One region of the Paenibacillus sp. V4I7 genome, then DNA from elsewhere that is predicted to be linked to it. Evidence: riboswitches for the same ligand, from Rfam matches in the RefSeq annotation. Region 1 holds a riboswitch; each other region holds the start of a gene.
What was found. A riboswitch is a leader RNA that binds a small molecule or an ion and turns the genes downstream of it on or off. The one in region 1 is predicted to bind cyclic di-GMP.

Region 1 (5,756 bases):
GCCTGTAATGGTAGCAGCTGCGGAAGCTTATGAGGATACCTATGGCGTTTGGCCTGTGTATACTCGAAGCGGAGGTTCAATCCCAATTGTTGAAGTGTTGGGACGCGTATTAGAAGCACCCGTAGTGCTGCTTGGCTTTGGTCTACCAGGTGAAAACCTGCACGCGCCGAATGAGCATTTCCATTTGGTCAATTGGGACAAAGGAACAGAGACCATCAGTCGTTTTTGGTTAAACCTTGCCGAGATGAATAAATAACCACTGAAAGGTATGAGCCTACTCATGAGTACGAATCATCTAACGATCCGCGATGCCAGCTTGGAAGACTTAGCAGACATTGTACGAATTTATAATTCCACCATTGAAGGACGCATGGTTACAGCAGATACAGAACCCGTAACCATAGCCAGTCGCGAAGGCTGGTTCTATGAGCACTCTGCGGATTTCCGCCCTTTATGGGTATTGGAAAACGGCAGTGGCATTTGTGGCTGGCTCAGCTTTCAGTCCTTCTATGGCCGACCCGCCTATAACGCTACAGCGGAAGTCAGCATTTATGTCGATGAAGCTTTTCGCGGCCAAGGCATTGGCCGTTACCTGATGGAGCACGCAATAGACGCTAGTCCAAAGCTGGGACTGAAGACACTGCTTGGCTTCATTTTTGGCCATAACGATCCTAGCCTCCACCTTTTCCGCAAATTCGGCTTCGTCAACTGGGCTCATCTGCCTGGCGTTGCTGAACTTGACGGAATCGAACGCGACCTCATCATTCTTGGTAAACGTGTAGGATAAAATGTAAACAAAGAGCGCCTTTTCCCTTATGCCCGCGATTTCAAATCGCCTTCTAAGAGGATAAGCGCTTTTTTTATACTTAAATGCCTTACTTCAAGCCATTCTCAGTTTCCTCCATCAACAGAGCTTCAACCTCAATCTCTATCAACAACAAAGGATCTATCAAAGCCTTCACTTCAACCATCGTCGCCACGGGCTGAACGTCACGGAAAAACTCCCCATGTGCCTTGCCAAATTCCTGCCATAAGGAGATATCCGTTACATACATCCGCGTTCGAATGACATCTGACATTTGCCCCCCAAGTTCTTGCAGCGCCTGCTCGATCGTCTGGAGGACGAATTGTGCTTGCACATACGGATTACCTTCGCCAACGACCTCTCCATCCCTCATTGCTGTTGTGCCAGCAACCTCAATGCGGTTCCCCACCCGAATCGCCCGGCAATATCCTACTAGAGGTTCCCATGGAGAACCTGTAAATACTCTAGTCCGATTCATCAAATCTCTCCCTCTCATTTTTGCAAATAATCGGCTAACTTCTCCTGCAGGCCTTCTGTCACCGAAAGCAGCGGCAAGCGAAGTGTTCCGGATTCAATGACACCTTGCTGCTCAAGCAGCCATTTGAGAGGTGCTGGATTAGGCTCTTCGAAAAGTAATCGGATGAGTGGCAGCAATTCATCGAATAGCTGCTTACTCATTTCGTGTTGACCTGCAACAAAATGCCGATAGAACGAAACAAACCGCTCAGTCATTACATTCGCTGACGCACTCATAACCCCTTTAGCACCGGAGCTAAGCGCCGCAAAAAGCAGTGAGTCCTCCCCACACAGTACGGGTTTCGAGCCTAGACGAGTAAGCTCAGACACCAATCGGGTGTTCGGCGTACTGTCCTTCATACCTATGACACCATCGAGTTCAAGTATCGTACGCACAGTATCAAGTTCCAACGTAACACCCGTGCGATGCGGTACTTCATATAAAATAACAGGGACACCAACGCTGGCTGCCCGGCGAAAATGTTCAATGATCCCTTGTTGACTCGGCCGATTATAGTAAGGCACAACGACTAAAACGGCGTCAGCCCCTAATTTCCCTGCAGCCTCCGTCTTTTTCACCGTGGACAAGGTAACATTCGTTCCTGTACCTACAATGAGCGGAACATCTACTTGCGCAGCCTCGCGAGCCGCTTGTGCTGTAGCGAACAAGATCGCCATTTCCTCATTTGTAATCGTCGGCGATTCCCCTGTCGTTCCATTGACGACCAGTCCGTCTACCTCATCTTGAAATAAATTGTAAGCTAGATTATAGAAAGAGGCTGCATCCACCTCGTATTCCTCATCAAATGGCGTAATAATGGGAACATAGATCCCGTTTAAGTCTTTTTCTCTTAACATCCCAATCATCTCCCAATCCTCATTCATTTGTACATTCACTTTAGCATGGATCATTGAATCACAGTTAGCTATAATAAATGATAAGACTCATCAAAAATTTTGATATTAAAGCGAGGGGTTCCCATGGATTTAACCTATTTCCGAACCTTTCGGGAGGTTGCACGGAGAAAGAGCTTTACACGAGCTGCCGAAGAATTGGGCTATGCGCAATCCAGTATTACGATGCAAATTCAGAAGCTGGAACGAGAGTATGGCGTACCATTATTCGAAAGATATGGACGTCAGCTTCGATTAACAGCACCTGGTGAAAGCTTGTTAAAGCTGGTCTTGCAAATGCTTGACCTCTATGATCAATCCAAAGAAATGATAACAAGTGAGGTTAGCGGAACACTGACCATCGGTACGATTAACTCACTCGCAGCTTACTATTTACCGCCCTATTTACATGTACTGAAACAGCTTTACCCTGGTCTTAATATCCAGCTCTTCCCTGACAGTGAAGCTTCGCTTATTACCAAAGTAAGAGAAGGGGATTATGATATAGGGCTAATATTAGATCGTTATCCGGCAGACACCGCACTTGCATGCACGAAAGTCAGAGAAGAACCTTTGGTTTTGGTAGCACCGCTTGAGCATCCGCTAACGAAGCGAGCACAAATACAGCTAACTGATTTTCAACAAGCCGAATTTATCGTTACTGAAGAGGGCTGCATCTATCGAGGTATGTTTGAAAAGTTACTAAAAGATCATGCTGTCCCGCTTCAAATTGGATTTGAGCTCGGTAATTTAGAAACAATTAAGCACTGCGTCATGAATGGCCTTGGCATCGCCCTGCTGCCCCAAATTGCCGTACAGAACGAACTGGAACAAGGGAAACTTGCCCATCTTCCTTTTTCACATTCGGACTTAAAACTGGATCTTCAACTGCTGCTCCACCCCAAAAAGTGGATGTCCCAGCCCTTGCAAACATTCATTCAACAACTGACTCAAGAATAACCTCGGCAAATAAAAAAAGAAGCTCTCCTATTCGTAAAGGTAGAGCTTCTTCTGTTATGAACTTATATGCGGATGTCGAGATTACCACCCAAATGCGGTGTCGCAGAAGCGGTAACCAGCTGTTGGGATTTAGCAAAATCCTGTATTAATGTACTAGATGAAGCTGCTTGCATATCACTTACTTTGCTTAAAAGCTGAATGCCAACGGCTTGCTTCAATGCATCTCCACCGCTAATTGCAGTCAGAACACTATTGATATTTACGAGCACTTCTCCTCTCATCGTTCGGTAGCTGGCAAGCATGCGGCCGTAACCGAGAAGCCCCTATAGCTTTGCGTCTGTCGCTTTCGCGTCATTTGCCATTTCGCAGATGTTAGGCAGTACCTAGCACTTATCCAGTATAGGATATTCTTACACAATTCGTCAATCTTCGCATTATAAGTAGCTACAGATCTACACCAAATGCAGCAGGATTTGATCTCCAAGAACGAAGTAATTCCATGTCTTCTTGTTTGATTTTCCCCTTCTCTAAAGCCACTTCAAGCAGTGTGGAGTAATTGGAAAGAGTGTACAGTGGCATATCAGCATCTTGGAACGCATCTGTTGCTTTATCTAGCTGATAGGAGAAAATCGCCAGCACGCCCAGCGCTACAGCGCCAGCTTCTTTGACTGCAATAGCTGCTTTCAAAGAACTGCCACCCGTAGAGATAAGATCCTCAATCACGATCACCTTTTGACCTGGTTTCACAGTGCCTTCAATCAAGTTCTCTTTGCCATGTCCTTTGGCTTTATCACGAATGTAGATCATCGGGAGACCTAGCTTCTGAGCTACCCAAGCGGCATGAGGAATCCCCGCTGTTGCCGTACCAGCAACAACCTCAGCATCCGGAAATTTCTCTTGGATCAAAGCTGCGAAGCCGTCAGCGATCGCTTCGCGAATAGCTGGGTGTGACATTGTCAGACGATTGTCACAATAGATTGGCGACTTGAGGCCAGAAGTCCACGTAAAAGGCTGCTGCGGTCGAAGTGCTACTGCTTCGATATCTAATAATGACGCTGCAATATGCTGCGCGATTGTTTCGAGTTGACTCATGTTCCTACCACCGTTCCTTCCGTTGTTAGACAAAAGCATGCTACACGATTGAATCGATAATCGCTTCAATTGCTGCTCTTGGATCCGCTGCGCCTGTGATCGGTCGACCGATCACGACGTAATCCGTCCCCTGCGCGAACGCCTCAGCCGGCGTCATGATGCGCGACTGGTCACCCACGTCGGCTCCAGCCGGGCGAATGCCTGGCGTCACGGTGACGAACCCGTCACCACACGCCGCCTTAATCGCTGTCACCTCTAGCGGTGACGCGACAACACCCTGCAGCCCCGCAGCATGCGCCAAGCGGGCATAGCGAATGACGGCCTGCTCAACCGTACCGGTCAGGCCGATCTCATCATTCAGCACCTGCACGCTGGTGCTGGTCAACTGCGTCACGCCGATCACGATCGGACGTACAGCTCCAGTTACTAACCCCTTGTCGACACCCTCCAAGGCGGCTTCCATCATCTGCTTGCCTCCGGCAGCATGGACATTGAACACGTCAACCCCAAGGCGCGTCACGCTTTCCGCGCCGCCTTTGACTGTGTTCGGAATGTCATGCATCTTCACATCGAGGAACACCTTGTAGCCGCGATCTTTCAGACTCGCGACGAAGCCGGGACCCGCAGCATAGAACAGTTGCATGCCCACCTTCACGTAACACGGGATGCCTTCGAGCTGCTTTAGCAGCCCTTCAGCACCTTCTGCGTTAGCATAATCCAAAGCGACCATAATGCGTCCAGTAACATCTGTGCGAGTTAACGTACTCAAATTCGTCACTCTCCTTTAGACATGAATTGGCATTGCTCGTGAGGAGAAGTTGATCGTTTCAAGCATATTAACAAGCGCTCTTACTGTATCAAGTGATGTCATACAAACTACACCGTTCTCTACAGCTTCACGACGAATGCGGAAACCATCACGCTCTGGCTCTTTACCTTTCGTCAGTGTGTTCACAACGAACTGTGCATCACCGCTGCGGATGAGATCAAGAATGTTAGGCGAACCTTCGCTCAGCTTGTGAACGGTCGTCACCGGAAGACCAGCTTGTTCGATCGCTGTTGCCGTTCCGCCTGTTGCAATGATTTTATATCCAAGGCGATAGAAGCCTTTTAAGATTTCAATCGCTTCATCTTTATCTTTGTCAGCTACTGTTACAACGACAGATCCTGCTGCAGGAATTTTCATGCCCGCTCCAATTAAGCCTTTGTAGAGTGCTTTGGCAAAATTGATATCGCGCCCCATAACCTCACCCGTCGATTTCATTTCAGGTCCGAGCGTCGTATCTACACGGCGCAGCTTCGCGAAGGAAAACACTGGCACTTTAACCGATACGTACTTGTCTTCCGGCCATAAACCGCCTTGGTAGCCCATATCAGCCAGCTTTTGTCCCATAATGACGCGTGTAGCCACGTTAGCCATCGGGATGTTCGTTACTTTGCTCAAGAAAGGCACGGTTCTGGAAGAACGCGGGTTTACCTCGATCACATA
Region 2 (5,756 bases), 2.5 Mb from region 1:
TTCGACCATTTGCTTGATCTCCACCTAGAGCTGCCTCCTTTCGGCACGCGTGATTTCACCGTTTTTGCCGATCATCTGAACCTTATCCCCTGTATTCAAATGGGCAGCATTCGCTTCATCCAAGTCAATATGAAAATCGAGCGAAAAATGCGCGCTAATCCTCACGATCGTATCAGCAAAAATAATCGGCCGCTCCCCCGTTGCTTGGACAATGAGGCGATCTCCTTCGTTGACCTGAAAGGTTTGGGCATCTTCTGGAGACATGTGCACATGATTTTTGGCAATGATCAGCCCCTGCTGCAAAACAACCGTTCCGCTCGCACCGACGAGTGTAATACTTGGTGTACCTTGGATATCACCGGATAATCGGATCGGGGGATGAACGCCCAGCTCAAATCCGTCTGTACGCGAGATCTCCACTTGGGTCGCTCCACGTGAAGGACCTAGGATGCGGACATGTTGGATGATTCCTTTCGGACCAACTAATGTCACGGTTTCACGCGCAGCGAACTGACCCTTTTGAGACAGCTCACGAAGGAGAGTTAGCGCATAACCAGCGCCGAACAACGCTTCAACATGCTCGGGAGAGAGATGAACATGCCGGTTTGATACACCGACTGGAATGAGCTTGAGCCCACTATCCTCGCTTCCGGGAAGGATTGTTGACTCCGAAGGGGCCACGCGCCGCAAAGAGATTCCCCTATCTTTCAAAAAGTCAGCGGCTGCCGGTGTCAGCTTATCCCCATCCATTACCGGAAACGGATTAGGCAGGCCTTTAACCAGCTGAGTACGCAGATGCGTTTCCGTAATAAGCGTCATAGACGTATTTAACCTTCGAGCTTAGGAAGAATGAACTCAATATCGGAATGCGGACGAGGAATGACGTGAACAGAAACAAGCTCTCCCACTTTTTCCGCAGCTGCAGCACCTGCATCCGTGGCCGCCTTTACAGCGCCGACATCTCCTCTGACCATGACCGTGACCAGTCCTCCGCCAACATGAACTTTACCGACCAATCTCACATTCGCTGCCTTGACCATGGCGTCTGCCGCTTCAATTGAACCTACCAAGCCTTTCGTTTCCACCAAACCTAAAGCTGCCATTTCTCCTGCCATTTGAATTTCCTCCTCGGGTTATGTATGCAATTGCATTTCGGAAAGCACGCTTTTAATGATCTGCGCAACTTCATCACGCGTAATACCAAGTTTATTAGAGCTTTCCAAGCTTTCCGCCACTAGCGCTGCAACACGGCTTGTATCGGGCTCCGCCCTCATCTCTTTAATGCCAAAAGCAACACGCTTGATGTTCATCAAATGCTGTGGTCCAATGTTATCGGATGTAATGTTGTTGCCATAGGAACCACAGCCCAGTGTCATCGATGGCATAATCCCCGTCGTTGCACCGATTCCCCCGAACGCAGTGCCTGTATTCACCACAATGCGCGATGCTGGTTTCTCCAGCCCGAACGCCTCAATGATCGACAAGTCCTCGCCGTGGATGCCGAGTGTATGTCCAAGTCCTCCGAGCTCCAACAAATCGATGCAGCGTTGACAGCCTTCTTGCCAGTCACTCACGGTATATAAAGCAAGCACAGGACTGAGTTTCTCCATGGAAAATGGATACGCATGTCCTACCTCCGACTCTTCCGCGACCAGCACCCTTGCATCCTCCGGAACCGTTATGCCAGCCTTGCCCGCAATCACTTGTGGAGAACGGCCAACCACATTCGGGTTCATTCCTTTTCCAATGGTGAGGATCGAGCCGACCTTTTCTTTTTCTTCCGCATTCAAAAAGTAAGCTCCTTGCCGCTTCAGCTCCGCAACCAGCTCCGCTTTTACCGCTTGATCAACGACAAGCGCTTGTTCCGAAGCGCAGATCGTTCCGTAGTCGAATGTTTTGCTTTGCAAAATCAGTCTCACAGCTCGTGGGATATTTGCACTCCGATGAATATAAACCGGTACGTTGCCGGGACCAACACCGTATGCGGGCTTGCCGGAGCTATAAGCGGCCTTGACCATTGCTGTTCCACCCGTTGCCAAAATGATATCGGTCAGCTTATGCCTCATCAGTTCACCACTCGCCTCAAGGGACGGAACCGATAGACAATGAATCAGCCCGGGCGGGGCTCCTGCCTTCTCCGCCGCAGCACGCATGACGGCTGCCGACTCCTGCGAACAGCGCAGTGCTGATGGATGAGGACTAATCACGATGGCGTTTCTTGATTTAAGTGAGATCAGGCATTTGAACAAGACGGTTGAAGTCGGGTTCGTTGAAGGTATAATCGCAGCAACAATACCGACTGGTTGAGCGATTTCCCAGACTTGCTTCTCATCATCTTTGCGGATAATACCGACAGTCTTCATATCCTTAATTGCCGAGTAGACGTCCCTCGCAACGAATAGATTCTTCGCCTTTTTATCAGCGACTCTTCCGAAGCCTGTCTCTTCTACGGCCATTGCTCCCAGCCGCTCTGCTTCCGACTCTGCTGCTTGAGCCATGGCTGCTACGATCATATCTATTTGCGATTGTGTCATTTTCTCCAGTTGTTTTTGTGCCGCCTTCGCCTCTTGAAGGAAATGGCGGACCTCCTGGATCGCTTGTAAATCGCTATCCAGCTTCATGTCACGGGATCTCCCCCTTCAGCGTCCATCCCCGTGAAAAGCCTGACCAATTCGGCTTTACTAACCAATTGGATATCCCGACCGGTTATGGGGAATCGGGGCGTATTATGCGCAAGTTCTCTAAGCTGTGCTACGCTCATCTTGCTCCAATTCGGCGCACTCACTTCCGGCGTCGTGATAACCTTATTGCGTTCCTCCTTCGGTGAATCTTTCGGCTGGTTTTTGGCCCAAGCCTCCTGAATCATCGCGTGTACAGAAGGATCCGGTCGCGGTATAACATGTGTGGATAACAGCTTGCCCACTCTCTTCGCTTCTGCAGCACCTGCATCCACGGCAGCTTTGACCGCTGCAACATCGCCTAGAATATAGATCGTTACGATGCCGGCATCCACTTTTTCATAAGTCGTTACCTTCACATCTGCCGTTTTGGCTGCAGCGTCTGCGGCTGCAATCAAGGCAGGCAGACCGTAAGTTTCGATCATGCCCAAAGACATCAATCTTCCATCCATTTGTAAACACCCGCTTCTTTTTACCCTATTTTCTTAGGCTCTCGAGCAATGCTTCGAACAGCCTCTGCGAACGCTTCTGCTGCTGCCGTACAAGCAGATTGACTGCCTGTTAGTAATCCTCCCGCAAAGTTCGTCTCCGTCGGAGGGCCATAAAACTTGCACATACGCACATCGGCCGCCTTCAGTGCGGCATCGAGTGCGTACACGGCTTCGAGTGGCGGAGCAATCAAATAAGCAAGAGGCTCTCCTTCTTGAATGTCTGCTAAGTTGGACAGATAAGAACCAGTTCTGGAGACAACATGAGCATAGTAAGCATGCGTTCCCTCGTCGTTGAGGGCGTAAAAACAAGCTCCAGTCTCCATCACTTGGATAGCCGCATCTAACCCGCTTCTCACTTCGGCAGGCGATGCACCGCCTATGATCCCAATAAATTCTCCTGAAAGCGGTCCAGAAGCATGACCTGATCCCGCATAAAATGAACGAGCATACACCACTTCGACTACTGCATGCTTCGTTGCTTCATCGATAGCGGTGTAGCCCACGTCATCAATGCTGGACGTTAACAGACCGAGGCTGCGAATGCCCGGCTTCAATTCCAACTGAAGTGCCAAGCCGGCATCCACATTAGGGATGATCCTAACAGCGAGCGGAATGGCTCGAATTGGTTGTTGTTTCACTCCTTTCACCTCTTCACCCCGAATGAATGAAAACAAAAAGGTGCCCAGGTGCAGAGAACGACGTATCGTTCTTGGACCTAAGGCACCTTTGCCTGCTATTTATGCTTTTGATTATGGATATGCGGGTTGTACAACAATTATACCTATTTTGCTTATGTAATCGTTATTCCTGATCCATCCATTTTAATAGAAATCTATAGGCGACCTGATTCGGTATAGTTCTAAATCTCTAATCAATTCCGGGCAGAGCTAGTTCATTTATACCGCAACACCGCTAGAATAATAATCCTTCTGTCGGATATTGCCAGAACCCGACATGTCGTATGATAAGGTTATATATCGATTTTTGAAAGAATCTTTCGCGAACATGAACAAGGCAAATCCGGTGAAAGCCGGGGACGCAAAGCTACAGGGGCTAACGTGCACATCCGTGCACTATGCCAGCCAGTTACCAAAGCTGCGGGAGTTTTATGCCCCTTTTTGGTGAAAGGGGCTTTTTTATTTGCCCATAATAGGATGAAAAGTGGGGGTTGGTTGCATGAGAAAAACGATGAAGGGACTTCTTGTTTCGATCATTGTACCTGTTTATAACGAAAGCGCCAACATCATGGAATTTTACTTTAGAGTCACGCGCATTATGAATCAGACCGGTTATGATTATGAAATGGTTTTTATTAATGACGGAAGCAAGGATGATACGCTGGACAAGCTTCATGGATTTCGTGAGAAGGATCGCCGTATCAAAATTATTGATCTATCCCGCAACTTCGGGAAGGAAATCGCTTTAACGGCAGGCCTCGACAATTGCCGTGGCGATGCTGTGATTCCCATTGATGCGGATTTGCAGGACCCTCCAGAGGTTATTCCAGAACTATTGGCCAAGTGGGAAGAAGGTTATGAAGTGGTCTATGCCACCCGCTCCAAGCGGGATGGCGAAACTTCAATGAAGAAGCTCACAGCGCATCTGTTTTACAGGTTCATCCGAAGGCTGACACCCATCTCTATTCCCCAGGATACGGGTGATTTTCGGTTAATGTCCAGAAAGGTCGTCAACGCCTTGAAAGAACTTCGTGAGCAGCACCGTTTCATGAAGGGCCTCTTCAGTTGGGTAGGCTTCAATCAGACAAGCATCTCTTATCGCAGAGAGCCCCGATTTGCCGGTAAGACCAAGTTCAACTATTGGAAGTTGTGGAATTTTGCCGTTGAAGGCATCACATCCTTCACTTTCCTACCTTTGCAAGCGGCGACTTATTTGGGCTTTGCCATCTCCTTGTTCGCTATTCTTTTTGCCTGCTATTTATTCATAACTACCCTACTCCACGGCAACGCAGTGCCCGGATATCCCTCCTTAATGGTGGCGGTCCTCTTTCTTGGAGGGGTTCAGCTTACGACACTGGGAATCATCGGAGAGTATCTGGGGCGAATCTACAACGAATCGAAACGGCGTCCTTTGTATTTCACTCAAAGCATAATAGGCTTGGATGATAATAAAGAACTGCCTCGGCTGGAGGGAGTTAAATAAATGGAACAAACAATTTACTGGAAAATGGATCGTATGGAGCAAGAGCACTGGTGGTTTGTCAGCCGGCGCAGCATTATCGAGACCGTTTTACAATCGCAATTACGGTCCATCGGACCTCACTCCAAAATCCTGGATGCAGGCTGTGGAACCGGCGGAAACTTGGCTATGTTGTCTCGATTAGGCTGCGAGGTCATTGGCCTCGAAATGGAACATGATGCAGCTGAAATTGCAAGATCCAAAAGCGGGAAATCCGTCTATATCGGCAGCTTGCCGGATCAGGTTCCATTAGCTGATGAATCCTTCGATCTGATTGTTCTCTTGGATGTGCTCGAGCATATTGAAGATGATATAGGGGCGCTTAACGCATTGACTGGAAAATTAAAACCGGGGGGGAGTCTGCTCATCACAGTCCCTGCCTTCTCTTTCT
Region 3 (5,756 bases), 3.5 Mb from region 1:
TCATTCAAGATTTGCTGCCGCCAGGCGTACTTAATATCGTCAATGGTTTCGGACTTGAAGCCGGTAAACCGCTTGCCTCGAGCAGCCGGATCGCGAAAATCGCCTTTACCGGCGAGACAACGACAGGCCGTTTAATTATGCAGTATGCTTCGCAAAACCTGATTCCGGTCACCTTGGAGCTGGGTGGTAAGTCACCAAACATTTTCTTTGAGGATGTGGTCGCACGTGATGACGCTTTCTTCAATAAAGCGCTCGAAGGCTTTGCAATGTTCGCCCTGAATCAAGGAGAAGTCTGCACCAGCCCGTCACGCGCATTAATTCAGGAATCGATTTATGATCAATTTATGGAAAGAGCCTTGAAGCGAGTCGCTGCCATCAAACAGGGTAACCCTCTGGATACGGAAACGATGATTGGCGCACAAGCCTCTACCGAGCAAGTTGAGAAAATTATGAGCTATATCAATATCGGTGCACAGGAAGGGGCCGAATGTCTGATCGGCGGAGATCGGGCAAAGGTAGATGGAGATATCTCCGAGGGCTACTACATTCAGCCGACAGTTCTGAAGGGGCATAACAAAATGAGAATCTTCCAAGAGGAGATTTTCGGACCGGTTCTTTCCGTTACGACGTTCAAGGATCAGGAAGAGGCGCTGGCGATCGCGAATGACACGCTCTATGGTCTTGGCTCCGGTGTTTGGACGCGCGACATGACCACGGCCTACCGGATGGGGCGCAGCATTCAAGCCGGCCGCGTATGGACGAATTGCTATCATGCGTATCCTGCCCATGCTGCCTTCGGCGGCTATAAGAGCTCGGGCATTGGCCGCGAGAATCACAAAATGATGCTCTCCCATTACCAGCAAACCAAAAATCTACTCGTCAGTTACAGCCCCGACGCACTGGGCTTCTTCTAAGAGAGCCGTACGATGACGATAGAAGTGAGCAAGGTCGTTGCTACCGATGCCGCTCTAGAGCTAATCGAAATTGTAAAGGCCAAACATGGCCCTGTCATGTTCCATCAATCTGGCGGATGCTGCGATGGCAGCTCTCCGATGTGCTACGCGCAAGGGGAGTTCCTTATCGGCGATAGCGACGTATGGCTGGGGGATATAGGCGGCGCCCCTTTCTATATGAGCAAGTCGCAATACGATTATTGGAAGAATACGATGCTCATCATCGACGTGGTGCCCGGCAGAGGTGGGATGTTCTCGCTTGAGGGGCCGGAAGGGCGACGTTTTCTGACTCGCTCGAGGATGTTCTCGGATGAGGAGCGGCGTGTGTTGGGTCTCTAAGCTTTTTTATAAGATAGGATTAATAACCCTGTTCTCTTTCCTTGACGAAGGGAACAGGTTTTTTTGTGCTGCAGGCAGCCTTTTACAAGAAAGGCTCCTCCTATATTGGCCTATGACCATGACGCAAATCGCAGAAAGGCTGCATTAGAGTTACTTTTGGCTGGAATTGTTGTATCTTTTGTAACAAGTTTAAACTTTACATTTAAATCCTAAACTTTAAAGTTTAAATCTTAACGTTTAAATCGTACAGTTTAAAGCTTAAATCTTAAAGTTCAAATCTTAAACTTTAAACTTTAAAGTTCATTCCAACTAGCAGCTAAAAATACCAATTATTCCAAACACCCTCTCAATTGGGCCTTGTTACGCGAATCTTTATATAAACAATAAGGTTGAGGAGAGGGGAATAGACTTGACAAAGAACGAAGTCTTAACCACTACCATCACGCTGTCTATTGATAATGGCAGCAGTCACGTTAAAGTGATTTACGACCATTTGGACAAAAACTTTATTTTTCCTAATGTACTAGCACAACCGTTTGGTGAACGATTTCTTTTGATGGAACAAGGTGATCCCTTGGATTTTCTTGACGTACAGATTACATCGCCTTCGATAGAGAGCGATCAGTACCGACATGTTTACGTGGGTAACTTAGCGATCGGTGACGAAGGGATTATTCATGAAATTGTAGGGGATAAAGCGGTGCAAAAGAAGGCCCAGAGACCCGAAACAATGGTGACACTCCTTACGGCTGCGGCGTATGCCATTGCCAAGAAACATGAGGATGCCATTAGGCGGGGGAAAAAGCGGATTAAAGCCGCTGTCAACTTGGGTACAGGTCTGCCGATTCGTGAAATAACGAAATTCCGTGAGGAATTTGCTCATAAGATTACAGGAGGCGTACATTCCGTTACATTCGGGACGACCCCCGTATTTAAAGGGATAACGGTGGAAATGGAATTTTCGCTTCCTACCGATATCAGCATAGACGATGTATCCGGTGTTTACGACCTTGAGGCCACTTCCAAATCGCATCTATCCCATAAAGGCTTCGGCATTGCCGATGTTGGTGGTGTTGACATGGATATCGCGTTCTTCAAACCCGGTCTCGATCTGGATCAGCGGCACTCTACCGGCGCTAAGATCTACCTCAATGATGCTTTAGAGAGCATTCGCAACGAGGTTAATTCGCAAGGCGAGGAATTGATCGCTAGCACGGCGGAATTGACCCTCATGCTGGTCAACAAAGAGTATGAGATTTATGCGGAGGGTAAGGTTGTTTTTGACATGACAAGCCTTATTAACCGGCACATGCGCATATTAGCGGAGAAAGTGCTGAAATACGCCCGCAACTCTTGGAAGCATGTTCGCTACGCCAACGAATTTTGGTTTATCGGCGGTGGAGCAGTCGTTTTGCAGCCTTGGATTGAGAAACTAAACGCTGAGTTGGGCTTGCCCATTAAGTTTGATAGCGTGGAACACAGCCAATTCCGGAATGTGCGAGGCACCTTTCTTATGCTTGACCACGCGCTGAAACATGCGGACGAATCCGCGGCAGCTAGTGCTGATTCTGAAGGAGTATCTGAGAGCGGGAGCGGTTCGGATTGAAAAAGCGGAGATCCACCGTTTACGTTCGTTCCGGTAAGGATGTTACCCTCTATATTCCGTCAGATACTCCGTCTGAGGTTATCGACTATTTGAATCAGTTGAAAATGGAAGGTATTTTCAGTCAAGGAATCATGGATATTTTGACAAGATATGTTCGTGAAGAGCAATCGAGTAAGCGACCGGTTGTAGAATTATTTCCCGGGAAAGAAATGGTCTCGGACATGGATGATGCCGTTTCTCTAGCAGACAGCTATAGTGACATGGATTCGGCAGAGCCTATTGAACCTTCTCATGAATCGAATGATGATTTCAACCAGCCAAAGAAGGAGATCCTGAGTGCCAATGATCAGAAAAAATTCAGCTTGGCGCAAATATTCCGGCAATCTCGGCATAATTCGGGAAAGCTAGTACAACCCTCGGATCATGGCAACAATAATGAGTAGGTGAACTCCATGATAATGAAAAGGAGGACATCAGATGGACAACGGACAAGCTAAGGACGCAGCGCGTCATTTTAATCTTTCAGATGAAGTTTTTCACCATCCCGGCATGGATATTTATACACAAATGACTTTTATCGTCTTGAAATGTTATTCTTCGGAATCGAATATGCCAGGATTATCTGATATCGCTAAGCTCGGTCGCATGAGTCTCAAGCAGGCGACCAAGGCTTTGCAGCAACTCGTGGAGATGAGAATTGTCTCGCATAAAATATTCCGTCGTATGGTTGGAGATTTCCAAGACGATCGACTTTCGTGGGCTGCTAAGGGCTTGCTTACGTTTTGCAAAGAGAACCCGAACATCAACCTAGACGATCTAGTGGAACTATCCAGTGAATCGGGCGAGGATGAACATAGCATACGCAAGGCTCTTAAGGAATTGTACGAATATGGGTACTTGGAAGAGTACCCTGTATGGAGTAAAATTGCTAACTAAGGTATAGATGACATAAGAATCAATTTTTGTATATCACCCGCAAGTCTGAGGGGACTTAAAATAGGCCATGCTATCTACATTTGTAGAAGCATGGTCTATTTGTTTAAGTTTGAAAGACTCTAAATGGCTCGATGTTCATATTGTATACAACATCATGTATAAAGGGGTATCCATTCAAATATTGTCGAATTACAATGAAACTTTGATGAATATAGGACAATCATTGGATTTTCAACTAATTAAGAAGATCAAAAGTACTAGAATATATGTGGGGTTTGATTATATAGTTAAATTTACCTATTCAAATTACTAGGAATATAGTATTATGGCAGAGATGGAAATATCGAAATCTCAAGTGAAAAGGGCAAATTGCAGGAAACTGTGAGACGCAAAGCCAAGGGCCTGAAACGCGTATTAAAAACGCGGATGGCAGCCGGTTACCACAGGGAATCATAGTGTTTTTCTATGAACCTTGTATAAGGTTCTTTTCTTTTTTTTGAGATCATTAATCCTTATTATAAGAAAGGAAGGAATGTCAGATGTCAATGAAGAAATCAAGACAAATGTCTATGGTTCTCACACTGCTTTTATTTGTTCAATTAATCTTTCCAGGATTACATGCGTGGGGAGCAACAGACAACGGAACTATCTTACCTCCAAGCAATCTTGCTACTCAACTTCTAACGCCAGATGATGTGAAATTAACGTGGAGCCCGGTGTATGGAGCTACAGGATACACTGTATACAGCATCACCTATGGGCAGCTTATTAATGTTGGGACAACAACAACAGCTAGTCTTACTATAAATAATCTGGCGGAGGGGTCCTACAGTTATGTTGTATCCACCTTAAGTTCTGAAGGCGAATCTGGCCCTTGTGCTCCGGTGGATGTTAACATTGTTTATCCCGATATGACAGCTCCAACCTCTTTAACATACACCTTACAAAATGGTAACAATATCGTTTTGAACTGGGGAACAGCTCCTAATGTACAAACCTATCATTTGTATGAAAATCAAGAGGATGGAAGAAAATTAGTCTATTCAGGGACAGCAAGAACTTTTACAGTCAACAATACCGCTGAGGGAATATATACATATACAGTAACAGCTAGTCATACTTTGTACGGTGAATCTCCTAACTCTACGCCAGTAGAAGTTACTGTCGGATATCCGGCTATGACGGCTCCAAATGGTTTAACGTATACGGTGGCTACCGATGACGTTACATTGAAATGGAATGCTGCTGCTTATGCAACTGGTTATAATGTCTATCAAATTATTGATAATCAAAAAGTTATAAAAAGCAGCCAAATAACGGGTACAACTGTATCCTACATGAATTTGCCCGCTGGAAATTATACATATGTCATTCACTCTTTCAGTGACCGTTTCGGAGAATCTGTCGAGGGCAGCACGGTTTCCTTAACCGTAGGGATGATGGTGCCGCCGAGCAACCTGACTTTTAAACTTCAAAATGTGAATGACGTGGTACTGACTTGGAATGCAGCGATCAACGCAACCTCTTACAAAGTGTATCAAGTAATCGATGGAGAAAAAGTGTTAAAAAATACAGTTACCGGTACGACGGTTACATTTACGAATATGCCAACCGGCGATTATGTATATGAGGTTCATTCGTTAAGCAACTTGTTTGGCGAGTCAACAGACGGTAGCACAGTTTCCTTGACTATAGGAGGAGTCACGATGACTCCTCCCGCAACGTTCACTTCCAAACTGCAAAACTTGACCGATATCGTTCTGACTTGGACAGTTGCATCTAATGCTACCTCCTATAAAATCTATCAAGTTATCGGTGACGAGAAAGTACTGAAAAGTACGGTAACAGGCACGACGGTTACCTACATCAATATGCCTGCGGGTGACTATGTATACGAGGTTCATTCTGTTAGCACCCGTTTT
Region 4 (5,756 bases), 3.4 Mb from region 1:
GCGGCTAATAACCGTTACCTGGCGTTTTCTTTGATTTTTGAAAGTATACGCGCCCGAGATGATTCGAACATCCGGCCTACAGTTTAGGAAACTGTTGCTCTATCCTGCTGAGCTACGGGCGCAAGGTAAGAATTATGATAGCACGAAGCCTTTCGTGGCGCAACCTTTTGAATAGGGTGGTTTTTCTTTGGGACAAGGAATGTTCATTTGAATGAAGAATAGGTTAGGGATTAAATTTAATTTCCTTTAATTATTAACGTAGAGGAAAGAACAAAATCAAGATGGCGGATTGAAAAAGACACTGGATGCAGCGGGACTTGCTCAGGTGCAAACGTATTTGCAAACCGGTAATGTCTTGTTTGTGTCGTAGGAGGAGGAGGAACCGCTGCGCCAGCGTATCGAGCAGAAGATCAGCAAAGCCGTAGGTGTTTCACCTTCCGTCATTTTGCGTACGATAAATAAACTGGCTGAGTTGGCAGCGGCGACGCAGAATTAGATGCAGGAACTTCTAAGCTTTACCGCGTAATTTACGGAAAAATTGGGTCAGCATCGTCGAACACTCTTCTTGCAAGACGCCACTAACGACATCGACACGGTGATTGAACCGGTCCTCCTGCAGCAAATTCATGAGCGTTCCGGCGCAGCCAGCCTTCGGATCAATGGTTCCGTAGATAACCTGAGGAATCCGCGATTGGACAATCGCACCCGCACACATCGGACAAGGCTCTAGGGTGACGTAGAGCTGGCAATCCAAAAGCCGCCAGGCTTGCAGATGTTCGCTCGCTTGTTTAATGGCGATCATTTCGGCATGAGCGAGAGGATCTAGGGTTGTTTCACGCAAATTGTAGCCTCGGCCAATGATTTGACCTTGATGGACCACGACCGCTCCAATCGGTACTTCTAGGATGGCTTCGGCTTTGAGAGCCTCTTGAATCGCTTCTTTCATCCAGGGGATATGTTCATCCACAGGGGGACACCTCGCTAATATATTTTTATCCACATGTGCATAACAATCGAACATTCATTCCGTTGTTAACAACCTGTGGATAGGTTTGTGGATAACTTGAAAAGCTGTGGATATTTAATCTTTCTACATTACATACAACAAAAAGAACAGCTATGCAAGGAATTTTGTTGATAATAGCAACTGTGCTAGGTATAATGATAGATATTAGTAGGTCTTTTAGACCATATAGAGCGAGAATAGGTAGAAATAAATAGCAAGGTTCGAAAATGGCAAACTTGTTGAAAAGCAAGGACGCAAAGCTGAGGGTCTACGGTTCTTTGGAACTATGGCAGCCTGGTTACCGAAAATCGATGCTTTCTTGATTAAGGTAATAGGCTGCTCCTACATAAAGGGGCAGTTTATTTTTATATAGGGAATAACTTGAGTAAAAGGAGAGGTATTAATTATAATGGCCAACGGGTATAACGTTATGAAATATTACGGAAGCAAGGAGGGATATGACGCTGATGTTCTAATCGATAGTAAGGCTATGTTGGGAAAGGACGATTTCGTAGCCACTGGCGTACTAACCTATGCACTTGGAGACATTATTGAGGTGGAATTACCGGAATACGATGTCTTTCAACTTGGGGATAAAGCGAAAATGACGGTTTATACCAAATCCGGCTTGTTTGTGATGAATACAACCGTTGTTGCCAAAGAATTCGGCTCCGTCATTGTCATTAATCCACCAGAAAATCGTAAAAAATTCGCAGAAAAACGGGAGTTTCCACGTGTGGATGTGAAACATACAGGTCTCTTATTCGGACTTCAGGATATGAATAAAAGAAATAAACATCAATTTGAAAATCCACTTGGCATTTCAATTAAAAATATATCCATTAATGGCTTAGGATTTACCATGAATGATAATTCTATGATTGATAAGATCGTTCAAAAGCATTCACAGCTCGAAGTTGAACTGGATTTGGGCTTTACGATGCCTTGTTCGATGGAAATTGTAAGAAAAGAAAAGGTTGAAAATGGTTTCTACTACGGGGCAAGTTATATCGACATTCCACAGGAGAAAACCAATGCCTTAAGGGGTTTTATCCTTACGAATCAGATCGAAACTTACTTCGTACAGAAGCGGGAAGCGCAATTTAAAAGAGCAACGGAAAAAAAGTCTGCGGCGAATCAATAGCCTTCAGGCTTTTTTTTGCGTTCCAAGTGCTATATAATAAGAAGGATGATTTTCGAAAATTAAGGAGTTGTAACTACAATGGCTTTGAAAGCAGGTATCGTCGGTCTACCGAACGTAGGAAAATCGACATTGTTTAATGCAATTACACAGGCGGGGGCAGAATCTGCGAATTATCCGTTTTGTACGATCGATCCGAATGTTGGGGTAGTTGAAGTACCAGACGAGAGATTGCAGAAGCTGGTAGAGATCGTTGTGCCTAAGAGCATTGTCCCGACAGCCTTTGAATTCGTTGATATTGCCGGTTTGGTAAAGGGCGCGAGCAAAGGTGAAGGGCTTGGAAATAAATTTTTGGCACACATTCGTGAAGTGGATGCCATTGTACATGTTGTTCGTTGTTTTGAAGATGATAATATTACCCACGTTTCCGGTAAAGTGGATCCGATCGGGGATATCGAAACGATTAACCTTGAATTAATTTTGGCAGATATTGAGTCGGTAGAGAAGAAGATTGAGCGTTCGCGCAAAAACCTCAAGGGCGGCGACAAAAAGGTTGTTGCTGAAGTGGAGTGTTTGGAGCGTATTAAAGAAGCGCTTTATGCAGATAAACCGGCACGCAGTTTGGATCTCAGCGAAGATGAGAAACTTCTCGTGCGCGATCTTCATTTATTGACCATGAAACCCGTGCTTTATGCGGCAAACGTGAGTGAAGATGAAGTAGCAACAGCAGACGAAAATCCTTTTGTTAAAATTGTGAAAGAATTTGCTGAGAGCGAAAACAACGAAGTGGTATCGATCAGTGCGAAGGTTGAATCCGAAATCGCCGAGTTGGAAGAAGAAGAAAAAGCGATGTTCCTCGAAGAGTTGGGACTTCAAGAGTCCGGCTTGAATAGATTGATTAAAGCAGCTTATAGAAAACTTGGCTTGTACACGTATTTCACAGCTGGGGTACAGGAAGTAAGAGCATGGACAATCCGCAAGGGAACGAAAGCTCCTCAAGCGGCTGGTGTTATTCATACCGATTTCGAACGTGGTTTTATTCGTGCTGAAGTCGTCTCTTATAATGATTTGGCAGCTGCAGGGTCGATGAATGGTGCGAAAGAGAAAGGCCAAGTGCGTCTCGAAGGTAAAGAGTATGTAGTGAATGATGGGGACGTTATGCATTTCAGATTTAATGTGTAATCAAACAAAAAAAAGTAAAGAAAGGAGTGATCCTATATGTTGGATCGACTTCAGTCCATTGTGGACCGCTATGAGAAATTAAGTGAGTTGCTGTGTGACCCAGATGTAACTAGTGATACAAAGAAGCTTAGAGAATACTCTAAGGAGCAATCCGATCTTCAAGAAGCATATGATGCTTATAATGAATATAAGAGTGTAAGCGAACAGTTGGCTGATGCTAAAGTAATGCAGGGCGAAAAGCTGGACGATGAAATGCGTGAAATGGTCAAAATGGAGATTGAAGAGCTTAGCGAGCAATCGGCCAAGTTGGAAGAACAACTTAGAATGCTCATGATGCCTAAAGACCCTAATGATGATAAGAACGTAATCGTCGAAATTCGCGGTGCGGCAGGCGGCGACGAAGCTGCTTTGTTCGCGGGTGATTTGTATCGCATGTATACACGCTATGCGGACGCACAAGGATGGAGAACGGAGATTCTCGATGCTTCTGTGAACGATTTGGGCGGGTTTAAAGAGATTATTTTCATGATTACCGGTAAAGGTGCTTATAGTAAGTTGAAGTATGAGAGTGGAGCGCACCGTGTACAACGTATTCCTGTAACGGAATCAGGCGGACGTATTCATACCTCAACGTCGACGGTAGTGGTTATGCCGGAAGCGGAAGATGTTGAGATTGTCATCCATGATGCGGATATTCGCGTGGATACGTTCTGTTCAAGTGGAGCGGGCGGTCAGTCGGTTAATACGACGAAATCTGCTGTGCGAGTAACGCACGTACCTACGGGAATCGTTGCGACTTGTCAGGATGGTAAATCGCAAAACTCGAATAAAGAGTCAGCACTGCGCGTGCTTCGTACACGTATTTCCGATAAAATGCGTGAGGAAGAGGAAGCGAAATATGCGGGCGAGCGTAAAAGCAAGGTTGGTACGGGTGACCGTTCCGAGCGGATTCGTACGTATAACTTCCCGCAAAGCCGGATTACCGATCACCGTATTGGTTTGACTTTGCATCGCTTAGAAACTGTGCTTAATGGTGACATGGCAGAGATCGTTTCGGCGCTCACGATTGCAGCGCAGTCCGATGCTTTGGATAACGGGGAGCAGGCAATGTGATGTCGACAGCTGCTAAGAGTTTAAGAGAAGCCTTTGTAGAGGCTTCTTCTTTTTTAGGGAAGCTCGGTGTAGCCGAGGCTGCTTCCTGTGTGGAACTACTGCTGCAGCACTTGCTCAGCTGCAGTCGGACGGAGCTGCTGTTCCGTTTTCCGGAACAGTTTCCTGTTGAGCTGGCGGAAACATGGCGCCAGCTAGTAGAGCGGAAGGCCGCGGGTGAGCCGGTGCAGTATATTATCGGCGAGCAGGATTTCTTCGGCCTTCCTTTTGCGGTTAGCCCGGCCGTGCTGATTCCGCGCCCGGAGACGGAGCTGCTCGTGGAAGCTTTGCTCCACGAGGGCTCACGTTTGTTCCCGCAAGGCGCTCCGCTGCTTGCGGATGTGGGCACCGGGAGCGGAGCGATCCCGGTGACGGTTGCACACGCGCGCCCTGCGTGGCGCGTGGCGGCCAGCGATATCTCCGCGGCAGCGCTGGAGATGGCTCGCGTGAATGCGCAGCGCCACGGCGTGGCTGCGCGGGTGGAGTGGCTCGAGGGGGACCTTCTCGAGCCCTTTATTGCGCGCCGGATCGCGCCGGATATACTGGTGTCTAACCCACCGTATATCCCTGATGGCGACCTGCCGGCGCTTCAGCCGGAGGTGCGGCTGTTTGAGCCGCACACGGCTTTATTCGGCGGTGTCGAGGGACTCGACCTGTACCGCCGGATGATCTCACAGCTGCCGCAGCTGCCGCGAATCCCGACTGTGGTCGGGTTCGAGGTGGGCATTCGGCAGGCGGAGGCTGTGGCGGCGATGCTGCGCGCCGCCGCTGACTGGGACGAGATCCGGTTCGTGTCGGATCTCCAGGGCATTGATCGCCATGTGATCGCGATCAGATCACTATAAATAGTGGGAGTTCGTAGCAATAGGAACGAACACTTCCAACTCTATCATTTTTCACAAATTTAAATAGATTACTAGGTTTAGCTCCTCCTCTTATTGCCCATACTGGCTAGTATAAGCGAAGGGAAAGGGGCTTTTCCTCATGGTTAAGAGATCTAATCGTCAAACTTATAAATCTTTATTATTAGTAGCTTTTGCACTTATTGTTATGATAACTTGTTGGGAATCGAATCGTTCAAATGCGGCTGTTATTTCGCCTACGATACCGGAAGAATCTATTCGCTTACGTATTCTAGCAAACTCCGATTCGGCGCAGGATCAAGCGTTGAAACGCGAGATTCGTGATGCTATTATTGCTCGTATGCAGGAGTGGGTCGTTGGACCCCAATCGCTGGATGACGCAAGAGAAGTAGTAAAAGCCCACTTGCCCGAGTTT

Region 2: another riboswitch for cyclic di-GMP. It lies ahead of QFZ80_RS29925 (glycosyltransferase family 2 protein); the one in region 1 lies ahead of QFZ80_RS18980 (putative motility protein).
Region 3: another riboswitch for cyclic di-GMP. It lies ahead of QFZ80_RS34265 (OmpL47-type beta-barrel domain-containing protein); the one in region 1 lies ahead of QFZ80_RS18980 (putative motility protein).
Region 4: another riboswitch for cyclic di-GMP. It lies ahead of QFZ80_RS33720 (PilZ domain-containing protein); the one in region 1 lies ahead of QFZ80_RS18980 (putative motility protein).

What each region holds. Positions count from the first base shown of each region.
Region 1 is NZ_JAUSZD010000002.1:3,835,493-3,841,248, forward strand. It holds gene QFZ80_RS18955 (dipeptidase) at 1-256, shown strand, start outside; gene QFZ80_RS18960 (GNAT family N-acetyltransferase) at 281-787, shown strand; gene QFZ80_RS18965 (RidA family protein) at 876-1,283, opposite strand; gene dapA (4-hydroxy-tetrahydrodipicolinate synthase) at 1,298-2,179, opposite strand; gene QFZ80_RS18975 (LysR family transcriptional regulator) at 2,303-3,175, shown strand; gene QFZ80_RS18980 (putative motility protein) at 3,238-3,444, opposite strand; cyclic di-GMP riboswitch class I at 3,459-3,545, opposite strand; gene pyrE (orotate phosphoribosyltransferase) at 3,620-4,267, opposite strand; gene pyrF (orotidine-5'-phosphate decarboxylase) at 4,308-4,997, opposite strand; gene carB (carbamoyl-phosphate synthase large subunit) at 5,052-5,756, opposite strand, start outside.
Region 2 is NZ_JAUSZD010000002.1:6,363,395-6,369,150, forward strand. It holds gene QFZ80_RS29895 (hypothetical protein) at 1-24, opposite strand, end outside; gene pduL (phosphate propanoyltransferase) at 25-819, opposite strand; gene QFZ80_RS29905 (BMC domain-containing protein) at 828-1,115, opposite strand; gene QFZ80_RS29910 (acetaldehyde dehydrogenase (acetylating)) at 1,134-2,621, opposite strand; gene QFZ80_RS29915 (BMC domain-containing protein) at 2,618-3,130, opposite strand; gene eutL (ethanolamine utilization microcompartment protein EutL) at 3,151-3,807, opposite strand; cyclic di-GMP riboswitch class I at 4,173-4,263, shown strand; gene QFZ80_RS29925 (glycosyltransferase family 2 protein) at 4,346-5,329, shown strand; gene QFZ80_RS29930 (class I SAM-dependent methyltransferase) at 5,330-5,756, shown strand, end outside.
Region 3 is NZ_JAUSZD010000002.1:7,309,788-7,315,543, forward strand. It holds gene adh (aldehyde dehydrogenase) at 1-914, shown strand, start outside; gene QFZ80_RS34245 (DUF779 domain-containing protein) at 927-1,292, shown strand; gene QFZ80_RS34250 (ParM/StbA family protein) at 1,702-2,898, shown strand; gene QFZ80_RS34255 (hypothetical protein) at 2,895-3,341, shown strand; gene QFZ80_RS34260 (hypothetical protein) at 3,376-3,834, shown strand; cyclic di-GMP riboswitch class I at 4,188-4,279, shown strand; gene QFZ80_RS34265 (OmpL47-type beta-barrel domain-containing protein) at 4,374-5,756, shown strand, end outside.
Region 4 is NZ_JAUSZD010000002.1:7,205,181-7,210,936, reverse strand. It holds tRNA gene QFZ80_RS33730 (tRNA-Arg) at 49-122, opposite strand; gene QFZ80_RS39230 (DUF1697 domain-containing protein) at 290-370, shown strand; gene tadA (tRNA adenosine(34) deaminase TadA) at 509-946, opposite strand; cyclic di-GMP riboswitch class I at 1,226-1,312, shown strand; gene QFZ80_RS33720 (PilZ domain-containing protein) at 1,416-2,150, shown strand; gene ychF (redox-regulated ATPase YchF) at 2,229-3,329, shown strand; gene prfA (peptide chain release factor 1) at 3,366-4,442, shown strand; gene prmC (peptide chain release factor N(5)-glutamine methyltransferase) at 4,442-5,323, shown strand; gene spoIIR (stage II sporulation protein R) at 5,463-5,756, shown strand, end outside.